3 regions of the Hyphomicrobium album genome follow, and region 3 is predicted to be linked to each of the others. Evidence: predicted binding sites of a transcription regulator. Region 3 holds the regulator's gene; each other region holds the start of a gene.
The links. Region 3 encodes LexA, which represses DNA repair genes until DNA is damaged. Its sites were predicted from a motif close to TGTTCNNNNTGTGTTCNG; they were not measured.
Positions count from the first base shown of each region.

Region 1: GIW81_RS07940 (ATP-dependent helicase) is a predicted target of LexA. The motif match lies at 1,924-1,941, and genes of this name have one in related genera.
Region 2: GIW81_RS12245 (YifB family Mg chelatase-like AAA ATPase) is a predicted target of LexA. The motif match lies at 2,062-2,079, and genes of this name have one in related genera.

Region 1 covers NZ_WMBQ01000001.1:1,633,483-1,639,135, reverse strand. The annotation lists gene GIW81_RS07940 (ATP-dependent helicase) at 1-1,885, opposite strand, end outside; gene GIW81_RS07935 (AsmA family protein) at 2,327-5,653, shown strand, end outside.
Region 2 covers NZ_WMBQ01000002.1:12,567-18,219, forward strand. The annotation lists gene folD (bifunctional methylenetetrahydrofolate dehydrogenase/methenyltetrahydrofolate cyclohydrolase FolD) at 1-8, shown strand, start outside; gene GIW81_RS12240 (four helix bundle protein) at 83-466, opposite strand; gene GIW81_RS12245 (YifB family Mg chelatase-like AAA ATPase) at 473-2,002, opposite strand; gene GIW81_RS12250 (hypothetical protein) at 2,220-2,444, shown strand; gene GIW81_RS12255 (PP2C family protein-serine/threonine phosphatase) at 2,736-3,536, opposite strand; gene GIW81_RS12260 (FHA domain-containing protein) at 3,536-4,339, opposite strand; gene GIW81_RS12265 (FHA domain-containing protein) at 4,421-5,092, opposite strand; gene GIW81_RS12270 (serine/threonine-protein kinase) at 5,307-5,653, shown strand, end outside.
Region 3 covers NZ_WMBQ01000001.1:710,884-716,536, reverse strand. The annotation lists gene GIW81_RS03460 (ComEC/Rec2 family competence protein) at 1-2,029, shown strand, start outside; gene lexA (transcriptional repressor LexA) at 2,023-2,727, opposite strand; gene GIW81_RS03450 (hypothetical protein) at 3,178-3,459, opposite strand; gene GIW81_RS03445 (hypothetical protein) at 3,799-4,146, shown strand; gene GIW81_RS03440 (molybdopterin molybdotransferase MoeA) at 4,462-5,653, opposite strand, start outside.

The DNA of each region.
Region 1 (5,653 bases), 920 kb from region 3:
AGCGCTGGTGCGGAAAGAGACCCTCCTCCCAGCCGGGCAGGTAGACGACCTCGAACTCGAGGCCCTTGGCGCCGTGCAGAGTCATCAGCGATACGCGCTGGCCGTCACCCGCCTGGTCGACGTCCATGACGAGGCTGACGTGCTCGAGGAAGCCCTCGAGCGATTCGAACTCGTGCATGAAGCGCACAAGCTCCTTGAGGTTCTCCAGCCGCGATTGCGCCTGCGGGCTCTTGTCCGCCTGCCACATCGCCGTGTAGCCGGACTCATCGAGGATCAGCTCGGCCAGCTCGGTGTGCTTCATGTGGCGGATATGGCCGCGCCAGCGCTCGAAGCTCGCCAGGAGATCGGTAAGCGACTTGCGGGCCTTGCCCGGTAGCTCCTCGGTTTCGACGATGAGCTGCGCCGCCTGGTACATCGGGATCGAGCGCGCCCGCCCCAGCTCGTGCACGCGCTTGACCGACGTGTCGCCGAGGCCGCGCTTCGGGACGTTGACGACGCGCTCGAACTTCAGGTCGTTCGCCGGATTGGCAGTTATCTCGAGATAGGCGATCGCGTCCTTGATTTCCTGGCGCTCATAGAAGCGCGGACCACCGATGACCCGATACGGCAGGCCGAGCGTGATGAAGCGATCCTCGAAGGCGCGCATCTGGAACGAGGCGCGCACCAAGATCGCCACCTCGTTGAGCGGCTGATTGGAGCGCTTCTGCATCGCCTCGATGTCGTCGCCGATGCTGCGCGCTTCCTCCTCGTCGTCCCACACCGCCGTGACCGTCACCTTCGTGCCGTGCTCGCCGTCGGTAAACAGCGTCTTGCCGAGGCGCCCCTGATTGGCCGAGATGAGCCCGGCGGCGGCGCCGAGGATGTGGCCGGTCGAACGGTAGTTGCGTTCGAGCCGAATGACGCGCGCCCCGGGGAAATCCTTCTCGAAGCGCAAGATGTTGTCGACCTCCGCGCCGCGCCAGCCGTAGATCGACTGGTCGTCGTCGCCGACGCAGCAGATGTTGGGCGAGCCCTGCGCCAACAGCCGCAGCCACAAATATTGGGCGACGTTGGTGTCCTGGTACTCGTCGACGAGGATGTAGCGGAAACGGCGCTGATAGTCGGCGAGCACGTCGGGGTGGTCGGCAAAGAGGCGGATGTTCTCCAGCAGCAGATCGCCGAAATCGCAGGCATTGAGCTCCTTTAGGCGGCGCTGATAGGCGGCATAGAGCTGCGCGCCCTTGCCGGCGGCAAAGCCAAACGCCTCTCCCGCCGGTACCTTTTCGGGTACCAGTCCGCGATTCTTCCATCCGTCGATCAGCCCGGCGAGCTGGCGTGCCGGCCAGCGGTCCTTGTCGAGGCCTTCCACCTCGATCACCTGCTTCAACAGGCGGATCTGGTCGTCGGTGTCGAGGATGGTGAAACCGGATTTCAGCCCGACGAGCTCCGCATGCCGGCGCAGGATCTTGACGCCAATCGAGTGGAACGTGCCGAGCCACGGCATGCCCTCGACTGCTCCGCCGACCAAAAGGCCGACGCGCTCCTTCATCTCCCGTGCCGCCTTGTTGGTGAAGGTGACGGACAGAACCTGGCCGGGGAAGGCGCGGTGCGTCGCCAGGATGTGGGCGATGCGCGTCGTCAGCACCCGCGTCTTTCCGGTTCCGGCGCCGGCGAGCACCAGCACCGGACCGTCGAGCGCTTCCACCGCCGCCCGTTGCTCAGGATTGAGCCCGTCGAGGTAGGGCGTGGGCGTGGTCGCTGGCGCGGCGCCCTGCAGGGCGCGCGCCGAGATCGACTGGCGCGCGGGGTGGGCCGGCGGCAGATCGAACGGCGGATCATCATCATTGCTTACGGGCGGGCTGCCCGCCGACTCTGCCGGTACCTGCGGACGCCCCGCGGGCGGCAGGTCAAACGGGAGTTCGTCCGCGTCCTCCGGTGGAGCCGCGTTCGCCAAATGTTTTCCGCTTTGCGCCATGCTTCCGAACTATAACACCCGGCCCCGCGCGGCAACGGTTGCGCTGCCTCCGCCCACACCCAGATATGGGGTTCGCAGCGGCCAAATGAACGCCCGGCGGCGGCCCGCGGAGACGCCAAAATCTCCCGCGTTGCCGCCATTTTTCTGTTGCTAGGCCGTGAAATCGTCCTTCCATCGTGATCAAGACGAGGCAAAGCGAATAAGCTAGAGTGCGCCGCGATCGAAGCGGGTGGCAGATGACGAGGCTGATCAGCCCGTTGCCGCGAATGGACGACATAAATTAGGGGCATGCCGGCGGGGCGCTGTCGCGTCATCAACGCCGCGATTTCTGGCAGAGAGGGCCGAATGCCGTTCGGGCCCCTGAAAGGTTAGATGAATAACGGGCTTCTTTATATTGCGGGGCTGATCTCGCTGGCCCTCGCGGCGCTGTTTGCCGTTCCCTATTTCATCGACTGGAACGGCTATCGCGGCGTGTTCGAGGAGGAGGCGACACGCATTCTCGGGCGCGAAGTCCGTGTCGGCGGCGACGTCAACGTGCGCCTGCTGCCGTCGCCCTACGTGAGCTTTGAGAAGTTGCGCATCGCCGACCCGTCCGGCACCACCGGCGAGCCGTTCTTCCGCGCCGAAAGCTTCACGATGCGCCTCTCCGCGCCGCCGCTCCTGAAAGGCATCATCGAGGCCAACGAGATCGTACTGGAAAAGCCGGTGCTGCGCCTCGCGGTCGATTCCGAAGGCGCCGGTAACTGGCGCAGCTTTTCCGTCGCGGCCGGGTCGCTGCCGTTCGTTCCTGCGGGCGTGACCCTGCAATCGGTCAAGATCGCCGACGGGACGGTGGCCTTCCACGGTCCGCGCGGCATCGGCTTCGCCGAGCTCGGCGGCCTCAACGGCGAGTTGAAGGCCGAATCGATTCAAGGACCGTTCGCGTTCAAGGGAACGACCAACTGGCGCGAAACCGAGCGCGAGGTGCGCATCGCCACCGGCACCACCGAGGCCGACGGCAGCATCCGCTTCAAGGCGACGGTTCGCGCAACTTCAGGCAACTCCGGAACGTACGCTCTCGATGGACGGCTTGAGGACCTCAAGGGCCGTCCGCGCATCGACGGCGAGATAACCGCCAAGGTGGAGCTCGCGTCGGAAACGTTCGCGGCGGCTGCGGAGCCTGCTCCCGCCGGTGTACGCGGCAAGAAGGAAGCGCCGCTTATCGACTTCAAGGCGCGCGTCGCCGGCGATGCAAAGGGCTTGCGCGTCGACGGCATCACGCTTTCCTTCGAGCACGTCGGCCAACCCCAGCTCATTGCCGGCTCGGCGACGGCGGAGTGGCAGGACAATCTCAATGTCGAGATGGCCTTGTCGTCGCGCTGGCTAGATCTCGACAAGGTGGCGACATCGCGCGAGAGCGCCGGCAGTCCGTTCGATACGGCGCGCAATTTCATCTCGGCGATGATGGAGGCGCTACCCAAGAATGCCGACAGCAAGGTCGCCTTCGACCTCGACCAGGCAACCCTCGGCGGCGACGCGGTCAGCAACATCAAACTCGAGGTCGCGCGCAAGCAGGGCGCGCTGCTGCTCAACAATCTGCGCGCCGGGCTGCCCGGCGGCGCCAAGCTGGCCATGGACGGCGCGGTCGCCGACGCTGCGACCGGGCAGGCTTTCAGCGGCGACCTGACCCTGCACGGGACGAGCCTTGCACGCTTCCTCGATTGGGCGACGAAGGACAAGGCGCTGGCGGAGGAGCTCCGCAACGATGGCCCCTTCTCGCTGCAAGGGCGCCTCGCTATGAGTGAGCGCGGCATCGACCTAACCGACGCGGGTGCCGAATTCGGCGGTCGGCCGATCACCGGTGAAATGCGTTACGCCAAGAAGGAGCGGCCGCGCCTTTCGGTGTCCCTGGAAGGCGCGGAAATCGAAGCGGGGGAGTTCTGGCCCACGGGCGTCGGTGCGTTCAAGCGCATCGTGGCGGGCGGGAGCGAAGCGCCGGGCGAGGCAAAGTTCGCCTGGCTCGATCCCAATACGACCGACCTGCACCTGCGGGTGCGCACCGGACAGCTCGTTGCTGGGCAAAGTCACTTGCGGGACGTCGACCTCGACGTCGGCATCGAGCAGGGGCGCCTCAGTCTGCGCGCTGGCAAGTTCGCCACCGAGGACGGCCTAAGCGTCGAGTTGCAAGGCGACGTCGCCGACGCTCTCAAGAGTCCGCGCGGGGCGGTCCAGTGGGTCGTCGCGGCGCCAACGCGTGAGACCTTTGCCACGCTGGTCGGTTTGTTCGACCTTCCCGAGGATGCGCGCCGCAAGGCGGACGCGTTCGCAACGCTTGCGCCCATGCGCGTCGCCGGCAGCTTGCAGCTCGGCGTGCGCAAGCCGGGTGCGGGCGACATTGCCGCCGACGGCCGGGTGCAGAACGGTGGCCGGCTCGTTGCCAGCGCGCTGCTCGATGGTGGCCTCGGTAATTGGCGTGCGGCCCCGGCAGATATCACGCTGACGATCGACAGCACCGACGTGGCGCCCATCGTCGCCAGCTTCGGCGCTCGCGGTTCGGGCGCACCGAGTGCGGCTGGCGCACCCCAACCCGGCGAGGTTTTCTTCAAGGCCGTCGGCACGCCTTCCAAGGGCATGACGGCGACCGCATCGGCCCAGGCCACCGGCCTGTTCTTCGGCTACGATGGCCGCATCACGCTCCCGGACGATGGCAGCCGCGCGTTCGACGGCGATCTGCGCATCTCGGCGCGCGCGCTGAGCGACGCGATGTCGGTCGCCGGCTTGGGCAGCGGTGCCGCGTTGAGCGAGACGCCGGTGGTGGGCACGCTCAAGCTCAGCTCCGCCAATCACGCCACCGAGCTGACACCGCAGGGTCTCAGCATCGGCGGCAGCAAGATCGACGGCAGCGTCGCCCTCTCCTACCCGAGCGAGGGGCCGGCTATCGTCACCGGTGATGTTTCTGTCGATGCCGCGTCGATCCCTTCGTTGCTCGGCATGGTTCTGGACCGCAAGCAGGTGGCCGAAGCGCCGGGCGCCGAGCCGCTTGCAGCCGGAAAGACGATCTGGCCGGAGCACGGTTTCGACTTTGCCGCGCTCGATGGCGTCGAAGGCAAGCTCAACGTCAACTTCGGCAGCCTCGTCCTGACCGATCGCATGCACATCCCCAACGCGCGTGCCGAAGTGGCGCTGGCGCCAGGCAAGGTCTCCATCGGCAAGCTCGAAGGGAAGGTGCTGGGAGGCAATCTCGCCGCTAACGTCGTCATTGAGCGGGCCCCGGGCGGCGCCAGCCTCAGCGGCGATCTAGCCATCGATGGCATGCAAATCCGCCAGACGGGCGCGGCGGGTGCGGACGCGGCGGCTCAGGCGTCGCTGTCGCTTCAGTTCACTGGTCGCGGATCGACGCCGGGAGCGCTCGTTTCCGTGGCGGCCGGCAAGGGCGAGCTGAAGCTCGGCGAGCTGAGCCTGCACGTGCCGACGCCGCTGGCCGTGGTCTCGACGTCCGAGGCGGTGTTGAGTGGCGGCGCCGGAGGCACCGGTGAGCAGCTCGTCACGGCACTGCGCGCGCAGATCGAGGCCAGCGAGGTCGCTGTCGGGCCGCGCACCATCCCCATCGACATTGCCGACGGTGCCGCCAAGCTGGCGCTCTTTGCCCTCGATTCACAGGCCGGGACGACGAAGGTCGAAACCACGGTCGACCTCGCATCGCTGGTCGTCGACAGCGCC
Region 2 (5,653 bases), on a different contig from region 3:
CCGCCTAAATCCAGGCAATAGGGCAGCAGGCAATGGGCACTAGTGGGGGCGGTATGCCATTCGGCGGCTGCCCTCTCTTTGTTCACTTAACCGTTGACCGCACCGACTTGATGAGCGCGTTGAGCATTTTTCCAACCCGCTCCGACTGTTCGAGTAAGCGAGCTGCCTGCTCACTGTCGAAGGCTCCAACTCTTTGTGCGAGCAGGATGTGCGTGTCGAGTTCGTTCAGCGAGCCGCGAGCGACCTTGAGAAATTGAACATAGGAGCCCGGGCTGTTCCGACCGTATCCTTCGGCGATGTTGGCTGGCACAGAAGCTGCCGCGCGAATCGCCTGATCCGCCAAAGCGAACCTCCAACGTGATGGCGCATCTGCGACGGTGCGGTATGTGGCCTCCGCCAATCCCATAGCCTCCTGCCAGACGCGCAAGTCGCGGTGAGATACGATCGTCTGCAGGCGATTGCCCAATGCCCACTACGCTGCGCTCCGCTGTCTCAGCGTCTCGCCGCGATAGCTCAGCGCCTCGGCGACGTGCATGCGGCCGATGCCTTCCTCGCCATCGAGATCGGCCAGCGTACGCGCCACGCGCAGCGTGCGGTGGAAGCCGCGCGCCGAAAGCTGCAGGGCATCCGCCGCCTGACGCAACAGCGCGGCGCCGTCCGCGTCCGGTTGAGCGACGTCTTCGAGCATGCGGCCCGCGCACTCCGCATTCGTGCGCATGCCCTTGGCGCCGAGCTTGAGGAACCGCGCCCGCTGCACCTCGCGCGCCCGGCTCACGCGGGCGCGCACCTCTGCACTCCCCTCTGTTGGTGACGGCAGGATGAGGTCTGCCGCGCTCACCGCCGGCACCTCGATCTGCAGATCGATGCGGTCGAGCAGCGGCCCGGAGATGCGCGCCTGGTACTCGGCGGCGCAGCGCTCGCCACGCCGGCAGGTGACCCCAGGGCCACCGCCGCCGCACTTGCACGGGTTCATCGCCGCGACGAGTTGGATGCGCGATGGGTATTGGATGCGATGGTTGGCGCGCGCGATCACCGTCTCGCCGGTCTCGAGCGGCTGGCGCAGCGCGTCGAGCACGCCCGGCTGGAACTCGGGGAGCTCGTCGAGGAACAGGACGCCCAGGTGCGCGAGGCTCACCTCCCCGGGGCGGGGGCGCGTGCCGCCGCCGACCAGTGCCGCCATGCTCGCCGAATGATGCGGCGCGCGGAACGGGCGCTCGGTGGCGAGCTTGCCGCCCATCAGCTCGCCGGCGAGGCTGTGCACCATCGAGACGTCAAGCATCTCCTCCGGTGTCAGCGGCGGCAGGATTGACGGCAGCCGCGCCGCCAGCATCGACTTGCCGGCGCCTGGAGGTCCGATCATCAAGAGGTTGTGTCCGCCGGCGGCGGCGACTTCGAGCGCTCGCCGGGCGCTTTCCTGTCCCTTGACGTCGGCGAGATCGGGACGCTGCGATGGCGTGGAATCGAGCGCCGCCTTCGGGCGCGCCAGCGTCTGCAGCCCTTTGAAGTGATTGACCAGCGACAGGAGGTGCGGCGCCGCCAGGATGTCGACGTCCTCGCCGGCCCATGCCGCTTCCGAGCCGCAGGCAGCCGGGCAGATGAGACCCTTGCCCATGGCGTTGGCGCCGATGGCGGCAGGCAACGCGCCCGGCACGGCGCGGATCGAGCCGTCAAGCGCCAGCTCGCCGATCGCCGCGTAGCCGGCGACCGCGTCAGGCGCCACCGCTTCCATCGCCACCATCATGGCGAGCAGGATCGGCAGATCGAACTGGCTACCTTCCTTCGGCAGGTCTGCGGGCGCCAGGTTCACCGTCACGTGCTTGTACGGAAGACCGAGGCCGACGGCGTGCAGGGCGTTGCGCACGCGCTCGGAGCTTTCCGCCACCGCTTTGTCGGGGAGGCCGACGATGACGAACGCGGCCTTGCCCGGCGTGATGCGCACCTGCACCTCGACGGGTCGCGCCTCGATGCCGACGAACGCGAGGGTGGAGATTTGGCCGTACATTGCCCGCCCATAAGGCCGCTACGGCCTATGCAACCTTAACGTTAGCCGGGCAAGCGTTCAAGAACATTATGGGAACACGAGGCGCTCCGGGCGAGCTACCTCCCGCACGTATGCAAACGCGACTTTCACCCATGCGACGTCGCGCACCGGCTCTGCAGGAGCGGCGCGAACCAATATCGGCCTCGGGGCGTTCGCCAGCTTGAGGAGGACCCCGCCAATGAAATCAGCACTCGCGATTGTGACCGCCTTGATGCTGCTCAGCGTTCCGGCTTCCGCCGATCCTCGGGACGAGGACGACCGCCACGGGCGCCGCGACTACCGCGTGCACGTCAGCGACGACGAATACGAGGAAGAGTTCCGGGTGGGCAACTGCAAGGTCGAGCGCGAATGGGAGCGCGACGGCGACTACAGGGAGGAGCGTGAGTGTGACCACGACGACTGACCCCGGCCTGTTGGAGGTAGGCAAAGCCTCCTCGAACTGGTTTGACCTTATCTTTGTCGTCCAGGCGCGGGCCTGATAAGGTGTGCTTTGCCCCCTCCTTCAATCAGGGCACGAGAAATCCAATGGACCAGAGAATAATTCTGCTGATAGTTGCGGCGATCATTGTGCTGGGTATCGGTTGGTACGCAACCCAGACTCCGCCGGTGACTTCGCCAGCCGCGACGCCGCCTCCGGCGACAACACCGACGACGCCCCCGGCTCCGTAAGCCGGCTATCATTTGAGAGCGGCGTCTAAGCCGGCACGGGCAATGGCCGCACGGCCAGGATCGTCGTGTTGTCCTGGTGCGGATCGCGGATCGCCTCGACGGCGCGGATGAGCGCGTTGGCGACCGACTCGGCGCCGTCGTCGGCGTAGGCCGAGACGATGCGCTGGATCTCCGTCATGTCGAGCGTCTGCACGCCGTCGCTGGCGAGGATGACGTAGTCGCCGTCCTCCAACACCAGCGGCCGGCGCGAAACATCGACGAGGTCGAGCTCATCGCCGGTGACGGCGGAGCGCAGCATGTGCCGGCGCGGGTCGGTCTTGGCCTGCTCGGGCGTGATGCGCCCCAACGCGGCGAGCCGGTCGAGTTCCGGCGCCAGCGAGTGGTCCTCGTTCAACAGCGCGATCTCGCCGCGCCGGAACAGCAGCAGCGGACTGTCGCCGACACTGACCCACTCGACGCCCTCGTTGGTGAACACCGCGGCGACGAGCGTCGTGCCCATGCCGGCGAGCATGGGGTTGGCCCGCACCTGCGCGGCAATCGAATCGTTGGCAGCAGTGAGCGACTTCAAGAGCCGCTCCGGCCGCGCGCCATTGAGACCGGAGTAGGCCGAGATGAAGCTGTCGCACACCATGCGGCTCGCCAACGCGCCCGCGGTATGCCCACCCATTCCGTCGGCGAGCACGGCGACGAGCCGCGTCTGGTTCGCAGTCGGCAGCACGTCGCCGGTTCCGGCCGCCCTATCCTTGGGCGGCCAGAAGGCGCTGGAGTCTTCCTGATAGTCGCGCGCACCCTTGGTGGCGCGCGAGGCGTGATCGAACGGCTGCATCAGTCCTTGGCATCGGTCAGCTCGGCCCAGTCGAATTCCGCCCCGCAGAACGGCACGAAAACGAGCTGCGTGCGCCCGATCGTGATCACGTCCATCTGGTTCAGCTCGACCGCGCCGGTGGGGCGCTTGTCGTTGATAGAAACGACATTGGTCTTAGCTAGGTTCGGCACGAAAAGAAAAGATCGTGCGGCCGAATCATACCGGATATAGGCCTGCTCCTCCGAGGAAATCGTGTCATCGCCGAAATCCAGGGGGATGCGCTGGGTCGTGGCGCGGCCCAGGGTGTTGTTACCCTCGAAAATCGGGCGGAAGCTGCCCATTCCGGCGCCGCCGACGATGACCAGCCAGCCCACAACCGGGTCCTGCTCGAACTCGCCACGCTTCACCTGCACCTTGCCGCGCACGAGCTGGGTCCGCGGCGAACCCGTCGTTTCAACCTTCGGTGGGCCGCCGCGCACGACGCGCGTGGTCGGCGGGCTGCCGAACTCGAGATGCTTGTCCTGCGGCTTGAGCGAGGTCTGGCCCTTGACCTCGCGCGCGGCCTCCGCAGCGCTAAGGCCTGCAGGCGTAGGCGCGGCGGCGGGAGCGGCTTCGGGTTTCACCGGCTCGGCGGCGGTTTTCGGCGCCTCGGCCTTGGGCGCGAGCTGCGTCGCCGGCTCGACCGGAGCGGGTGCGGGGCCCCGCTGGGTGTCATCGCGGCTCGCGGCCGCCAGTGCATCCTTGAGCGAGCCGAGGAAGCGGCCTGACTTTACGCCCTGCTGAGACATGGTGACCTCCGTTGCGCCTTGGCGTTCTTCCGACATGTGCAGTCTCCCTTTTATGATCAACGCCAAGGCCCGCCAAATCTTGTGCAGCCGCGCCTCGAAGGTTGCGGCGTGCATGGGTCAAATGGGCCGGGCGTCGAATTTCAGTGCCACTTCGCCGATGCCGATGACATCGCCGGATTTCAGACTTCTCTCGCCGACGCGCTTGCCGTTGACCATCACGCCGTTGCCGTCGGCTCCGGACAGGTCGGTAATGACGACTTCGCCGTCGGTGCTGCGCCGGATGACCGCGTGATAGCGGTGCACGGTCTTTTGCATCAGGCAGACGTCGTTGTCGGCCTCGCGGCCGATGCGCAGCATGGTGCGGCCGATGACATAGCGATGCCCGCCGATCTCGACCCAGGCCTCGGTCGGCCAGGACGACAGCTCGGTGCGCGCCGTCACGTTGCGCGCGGTGCCCTCGGTGCGGCGCGCCGAGCGCGCGAGGCGCACGGTCGCATCGGGAGAGCGGCGCGATTGCCGCCGCAGCATGAACCCTGCGAAGGCCAGCGGCGGCAGCGCCATGAGAGCGGCGAGGACGAGCATCAATGCCGGCGCTCGCGTGTAGCTATCGCCGAGCCACGCGTTCAGTTGCAGCCAGGTGTCGGCTGCCGGCGTTGCCAAGGTCACGAGGTCGGAGATCAACACGGCGCGTCCCGGCTCACTTGTGGGCGCTGCTGCTGCAACATGGGTTTGAGAGATCGCGGCGGCGGCAATCGAGGGCTTCATCAGTGGCGACCACGGCGATCTCATGGTCTTCTTCTCGGATCAAATCAAAGTGCAGCCTCGGGCGGCATGACGGCGAGAACATGGCATTCAGAGCGGCAGCTCAGATTTGTTCGCAAGACTTGCATGCTCTATCCGCCGCCACATTTGCCCGCCATAAGTGTGTCGGAGGCGGTACGGCAAATTGACGGACGGCGCGCGGCGTTGCATGTGAGCCGAAAGACCGACGTCACGGAGAGCCATGACGAATCTCATCGCGCTGCCAAGCGGAACCGAGCTGGTCGGCGATTATCGCATCGAGCGCGTGCTGGGCGCCGGCGGCTTCGGCGTGACCTATCTCGCCGACGAGATCGCTCTCGCGCGCATGGTGACGATCAAGGAGTATTTCCCGAGCGATATCGCCGCCCGCAATGGCGGCATCGACGCGGCGCCCCGTTCGCAGGATTGCGCCGGCGACTACCGCTGGGGCCTCGACCGCTTCATCGAGGAAGCGCAGACGCTCGCCAAGTTCGATCACACGAATATCGTCCGCGTTTACCGCTACTTCCGCGCGAACAACACGGGCTACATGGTCCTCCACTTCGAGGA
Region 3 (5,653 bases):
CTGCCCGTCGAACCGTCGCTGGTGCTCGCTCTGGTTCCCTTGGTCGTCATGCTCGCCTGGCGCGGGGCGCGCACGGGGCGGGGGACGCTCGGCTCGCTGCTCGTTGCAGCGCTGCTGGCGGCAAGCGTCGGCTTCGCGCTCGCCAAAATCCGCGTCGAATGGGTGCGGGCACCGGTGCTGGAGCGGCAGATCAACAGCGCCGAGGTGCACGGCTGGGTCGAGCAGGTCGAGCCCAAGGCGGGGGGGTGGGCAGCGGTTCACCCTCCGTGTCGTGGCGCTGGGCGACCTGGCGGTGGCGGCGCGGCCGGCACGGGTGCGCGTCTCGCTCACACGCGCGACGCCGGAGGTTGCGGCAGGGACCGCGGTGCACTTGCGCGCGACGCTGATGCCGCCGTCCGAGCCGGCGCTGCCCGGCGACTACGACTTCGGGCGGCAGGCGTGGTTCGCGGGCATCGGCGCGGTCGGCTATTCGCTGTCGGCGCCGGTGGTCGATGCGAATGCGGGCGATCCGCCATTGGATTTGCGGCTGTGGGCCTGGGTGCAGCGCCTGCGCCAGGGTATAGGCGCGCGCATCGCCGCGGCGCTGCCGGGAGAACGCGGCGCCATCGCCACGGCGCTGATCACCGGCGAGCGCGGCGGCATCTCGGAGGCGACGAACGAGGCGTTTCGCGACAGCGGCATCCTGCACATCCTGTCGATCTCCGGCTTCCACATGGCGATCATGGCGGGCTCGGTGTTCTTCATCGTGCGCTTGGGGCTCGCGTGCTTCCCAGCTATTGCGCTGCGCTATCCGATCAAGAAATGGGCCGCGGCTGCGGCGCTGATCGCCGCATTGGCGTATCTGATGATCTCCGGCGCGGCCTTCGCAACGGTGCGCTCGACGATCATGATCGGCATCATGTTCCTGGCCGTTCTGCTCGACCGGCCGGCGCTTGCCTTGCGCAACGTTGTGCTGGCCGCGACGCTTATCCTCATCGCGTTTCCCGAAAGCCTGTTCGACGTCGGCTTCCAGATGTCGTTTGCCGCGGTGCTGGCGCTGGTCGCGGTGTACGAGGCCCTGCGCCAGCGCGATCTCTGGGCGTCGCTGATGGAGGGCGGTGCGGGACGGCTCGCCGTGTTCTTTGCCGGTATCGTGCTGTCGACTCTAATAGCCAGCGCCGCGGTGGCGCCGTTCGCCGCCTATCACTTCCACAAGAGCCAGCAGTTCGCCGTCATCGCCAACCTCATCGCCCTGCCGGTGTGCAACCTGCTGGTCATGCCGGCGGCTCTGGCGGCGCTGGTCGCCATGCCGTTCGGGCTCGAAGCCTATCCGCTCTGGGTGATGGGCTGGGGCATCGACGCGATGGTGTGGACGGCGCGTCGCGTGGCGGAGCTGCCGGGCGCGGTGCTCCCGGTTCCGGCGATGCCGACGCTGGCGTTCCTGCTGATGGTGGCGGGTGGTTTGTGGCTGATGCTGTGGCAGACGCGCTGGCGCTTCGCCGGCGTGGCGCTGATCGCCGGCGGGGTTGCCCTGGCACCGACGCTGCCGGCCCCCGACATTCTCATCGGCAGCGACGGGGAGCTTGTCGCCGTACGCGGGGAGGGGGGCGTGTTGTCGGCAATCGGCGCGCGCAGCGCCAACTTCGAGCTGGAGCGCTGGCTCGAGCACGATGGCTCACCGGGTGCCGTCGAGGAGGCGGCTAAAGCGCGGGCCTTCACCTGCGACGGCATCGGCTGCCGCTCCCGGGTGAAAGGCCTCGACGTGGCGGTGGCACGACATCCCGCGGCCTTCGCCGAGGACTGCCGACGGGCGGCGATCCTCGTTTCACCCCTGGTCAGTCCGCGCGGCTGCGCCACGCCCAAGACGGTTGTCGATTTCTTCGCCGCGCGCCGCGAGGGCACGCACGCGCTCTATATCGGCGCCGACGGCAGCATCCGTGTCGAAACGGTCGCCCGGACGCGCGGCACCCGCCCCTGGTCGATGCCGGCCCGGCGCGGCGCACCCGCCGGGTTCGACCCGGAGGGGCGGCGCACCGCCGGCCTTCAGTAGCGGCGCATCAACCCGACGAGGCGCCCCTGGATGTCGACCTGATCGGGGCCGAAGATGCGCGTCTTGAACTCGGGGTTGGCGGCTTCGAGGGCGATGGTGGTGCCCTTCTTGCGTAGCCGCTTGAGGGTAGCCTCCTCCTGATCCACCAGGGCGACGACGATGTCGCCGTTCTCGGCGGTGTCGCAGCGGCGGATGATCACCGTGTCGCCGTCGAGAATACCCGCCTCGATCATCGAGTCGCCCTTCACCTCGAGGGCGAAATGCTCGCCGTTGGTGAGGAGGTCCGGCGGGCAGGCGATGTCGTGGCTGTGGTTCTGGATGGCGCTGATCGGGGTGCCGGCGGCGATGCGGCCCATGACCGGCACCGACACCGTGCGGCTGTCGATCATAGTCGAGGGCGGCGTAGACAATTCGCGGCTGCGGCTGCCCTCGATGACACTCGGTTGGAAGCCGGCGCGCTTGGGCACGGCGGGGGTCGTCTGGTTTTCGGGAAGGCGAATGACTTCGATAGCGCGGGCCCGGTGGGGAAGGCGGCGGATGAAGCCGCGCTCGACGAGGGCCGTGATCAGCCGGTGGATGCCGGACTTGGACTTCAGGTCGAGTGCATCCTTCATCTCGTCGAAGGACGGCGGCACGCCTTTGTCCTGCATGCGCGCGTGGATGAAGAGCAGCAGCTCTTTTTGTTTTTCGGTGAGCATCAAGCCTCCTGGTGCTCGGCCGGCGGGGCGCTCCTTCCAGGTTGTCTGGACAAAGCGTGAACGTACCCTAGCCGTTCCTTAAGCGTTCCGCAAGAGGGGTTGGGTGCTGTCCGTATTTGCTGGAAAACGTCCTAATTTGCCTTGGGGATGTTCTTGTCGGTGGGCCACGCGATAACCATGTCCTCCCCGCGTTTGCAGAGGAGCTAACATGCTACGTCTTCAGGCGCCGGAAACATGCCGCCCCCGAGACGTCAATAGCGTTGAAGGATAAGCGGGATAACCACGCCCTCCCGGTTTGAACCCGTCAGTGAGGATGGGGAGAGGGGTCCATGACGTGGGCTTCTGGTAAATAGGCGAAAGCGCTGTCGGAATTGACCCCCTCACTGGGAATATTTTCGGCGGTTCTTAGCCGCCAGACAGGAGCCCCGGTCACAAGCCGGGGCTCATTGCTTAGATGTCGTCGTATTCGCCAGGTTTCGTGGATTTTTCCGCCAGAATTTCCTTGTCGAACTCAAGCTTGCGGACGAGCCGTTCGATCTCCTTCACGCCCACCGGGCCAGTCACGATAACCTCGAAATCGGCCTCACTCGATAGGATGCCCTTCAACAAAGTTCGCTCGCCTTCCATCTTCTCGCGCTCCTTCTTCGGAGGCGCGCTGTGTGAGGGCGACGTCCGTGGCTGAACCGCCGGGACCTCGTCGCTCGCATCGTCCTCCAACTCGTCAGGAGCCACGTCTGCGCACCACGCCGGCCGCTGCGCTTGGGCTCACCGACCATGCGTGGTCGATTGCCGAACTGATCGAAGGCGCGGTGCAGGGAGAAGTTGAGCCCGCGCCCGGTCGTCGCGTCGGACGGTTCCGGGTGATTGAGGGTGGCCAATCTTGACCGTTTAGGGGAAAGGCTTGAGACTCCGATTCGTGAACGAAAAGAGCCGCTCGCGGGGCACGCGCAGCGGCTCTTACGATCACTTCCCCTACCTGGCTCGGCAAGGGTGAATCAGTAGCTTCACGATTCAGTCTCGCGTCTCTCGTGCGTGTGGTCAAGCCCGAGCCGCGCAACGTGGAGATATGAAATGCTGAAGAACTCTGGCCTGAGCGGCCCCTGTGCACTGACATACGCAGACATCAATCGCAACGTTCAGCAAGGTCGCCCGGGCAACTATGTTGCGGGCGACCTTAATGAGCACGGCGGAATTACTGTTGAACGCGCCGGTCGGTCTGATCACGACGTACACGGGCGCCTGCAAGACTACATCGGCGTGTATCGCTACTTTAAATTCGGTTATGCACAGTCAGCGCGAGAGGCCTTCGAAAAGGAATGCCGCCTCTATCATGACTTCGATCCGCCGGATAACGCCATCCACCCCGATCGGCCTAACGGGACTAACTGGATGTGCCCTTGCTGCGTGATCTTTGATTGATGTCCGGACCCAGCATCTGCAAGACATCGGAAAGTGCAGCATAGTAGCCATGATGCCAGTACGCCTGTTCGGGTGTACTGGCATTCAAATGCTTCTGATCGGCCGCCACGTACGGAGCCTCATCGGCAAGCCACCTCTTCAGCTTGTCGCGGCGCTTTCCCAGACGTCCAACTATCTTTTGATTTTCCAAACCCATCCCCCGCGAACGCTCACGTTGAGCCGAAGTTCCTCAACGAAGGCCTAAGGACCGAGTGTCCTAAGTCGAAAACGCGGCTGGCCTAATTCACCCAGCACCAGGGGTTGTATTTCCGGCTCTCAGAAGTCGAGCGGGAGAACGCGCACGGTGTCGCCCGGTGCAGCGGCGGGGGCGTCGGGCGGGCGCACGATGAGCACATCGGCAGCGGCAAGCGCCGACATGTGGGAGCTGTCCTGCGAGGCGAGGGCCGTGACGCGCGGCAGGGCGCCGGCGACGCGCTCCAGCGTGCCACGCATGTAGTGCTGGCGCGGCCCGTTCGCCTCCATGGGGTGCGCCAGCACCGCGGCCCGCTCGTCGAGCGGCGCGTCCGTGCGCCCCAGCAGGCGGAACATCAGCGGCACCAGGAAAAGGCGCGCGGCGATCAGGCAGGACAGCGGGTTGCCGGGCAGGCCGAGGACGCGCTGGGCGGCGAGACGGCCGAAGAGCATGGGCTTGCCGGGGCGGACGGCGACCTTCCAGAAATCGAGGGCCAGCCCGCGGGCTTCCAGCGCCGGCTTGACCAGGTCGCGGTCGCCCACCGAGGCGCCGCCGATGGTCACCAGAATGTCGGCGTCGGCCGCGGTGGCGAGTTTGGCCTGCAAGTCTTCGAGCGTGTCGGCGGCAATGCCGAGCAGCCACGGTTCCCCGCCGAAGCGGCGGACGAGCGCCGCCAGGCCGTAGGGGTTGGACGACACGATCTGCCCCGGCCCGGGCGTGCGGCCGGGCTCGACCAGCTCGTCGCCGGTGGCGAGGATGGCGACGACGGGGGCGCGGCGCACGCTGATTCCGGCGTTGCCGCCGGCCGCAGCCAGCGTGATCGCCGAGGCATCGAGCAGGCGTCCGGCGCGCAGGAGCGTGTCGCCGATACGGAAATCGTCCCCGGCCCGGCGAATATTGGCGCCTGGCTTGGCCGCCTCGCGCACGGTGAGGCTGTCGCCGGCGCGCTCCGTATCCTCCTGGATGACGACGGCATCGGCGCCCTGGGGCACGCTGGCGCCGGTGAAGATGCGCACCGTTTGGCTCGGCCCGACCTCGCCCGCGAAGGGTCCGCCGGCGTTCGATTCACCGATCACCTCGAGTGCGGCCGGCACGCTGGCGACGTCGGCCGCGCGCACGGCATAGCCGTCCATCGCGGAAGCGTCGAACGGCGGCTGCGTCAGGTTTGCGGTGACGTCCTCGGCCAGCACGCGGTCGGCGGCGGCGAGGAGATCGACGCGCTCAGTGCCGAGCGCGGACGCGCCATCGAGGATGCGCCGCAGCGCCTCGTCGACG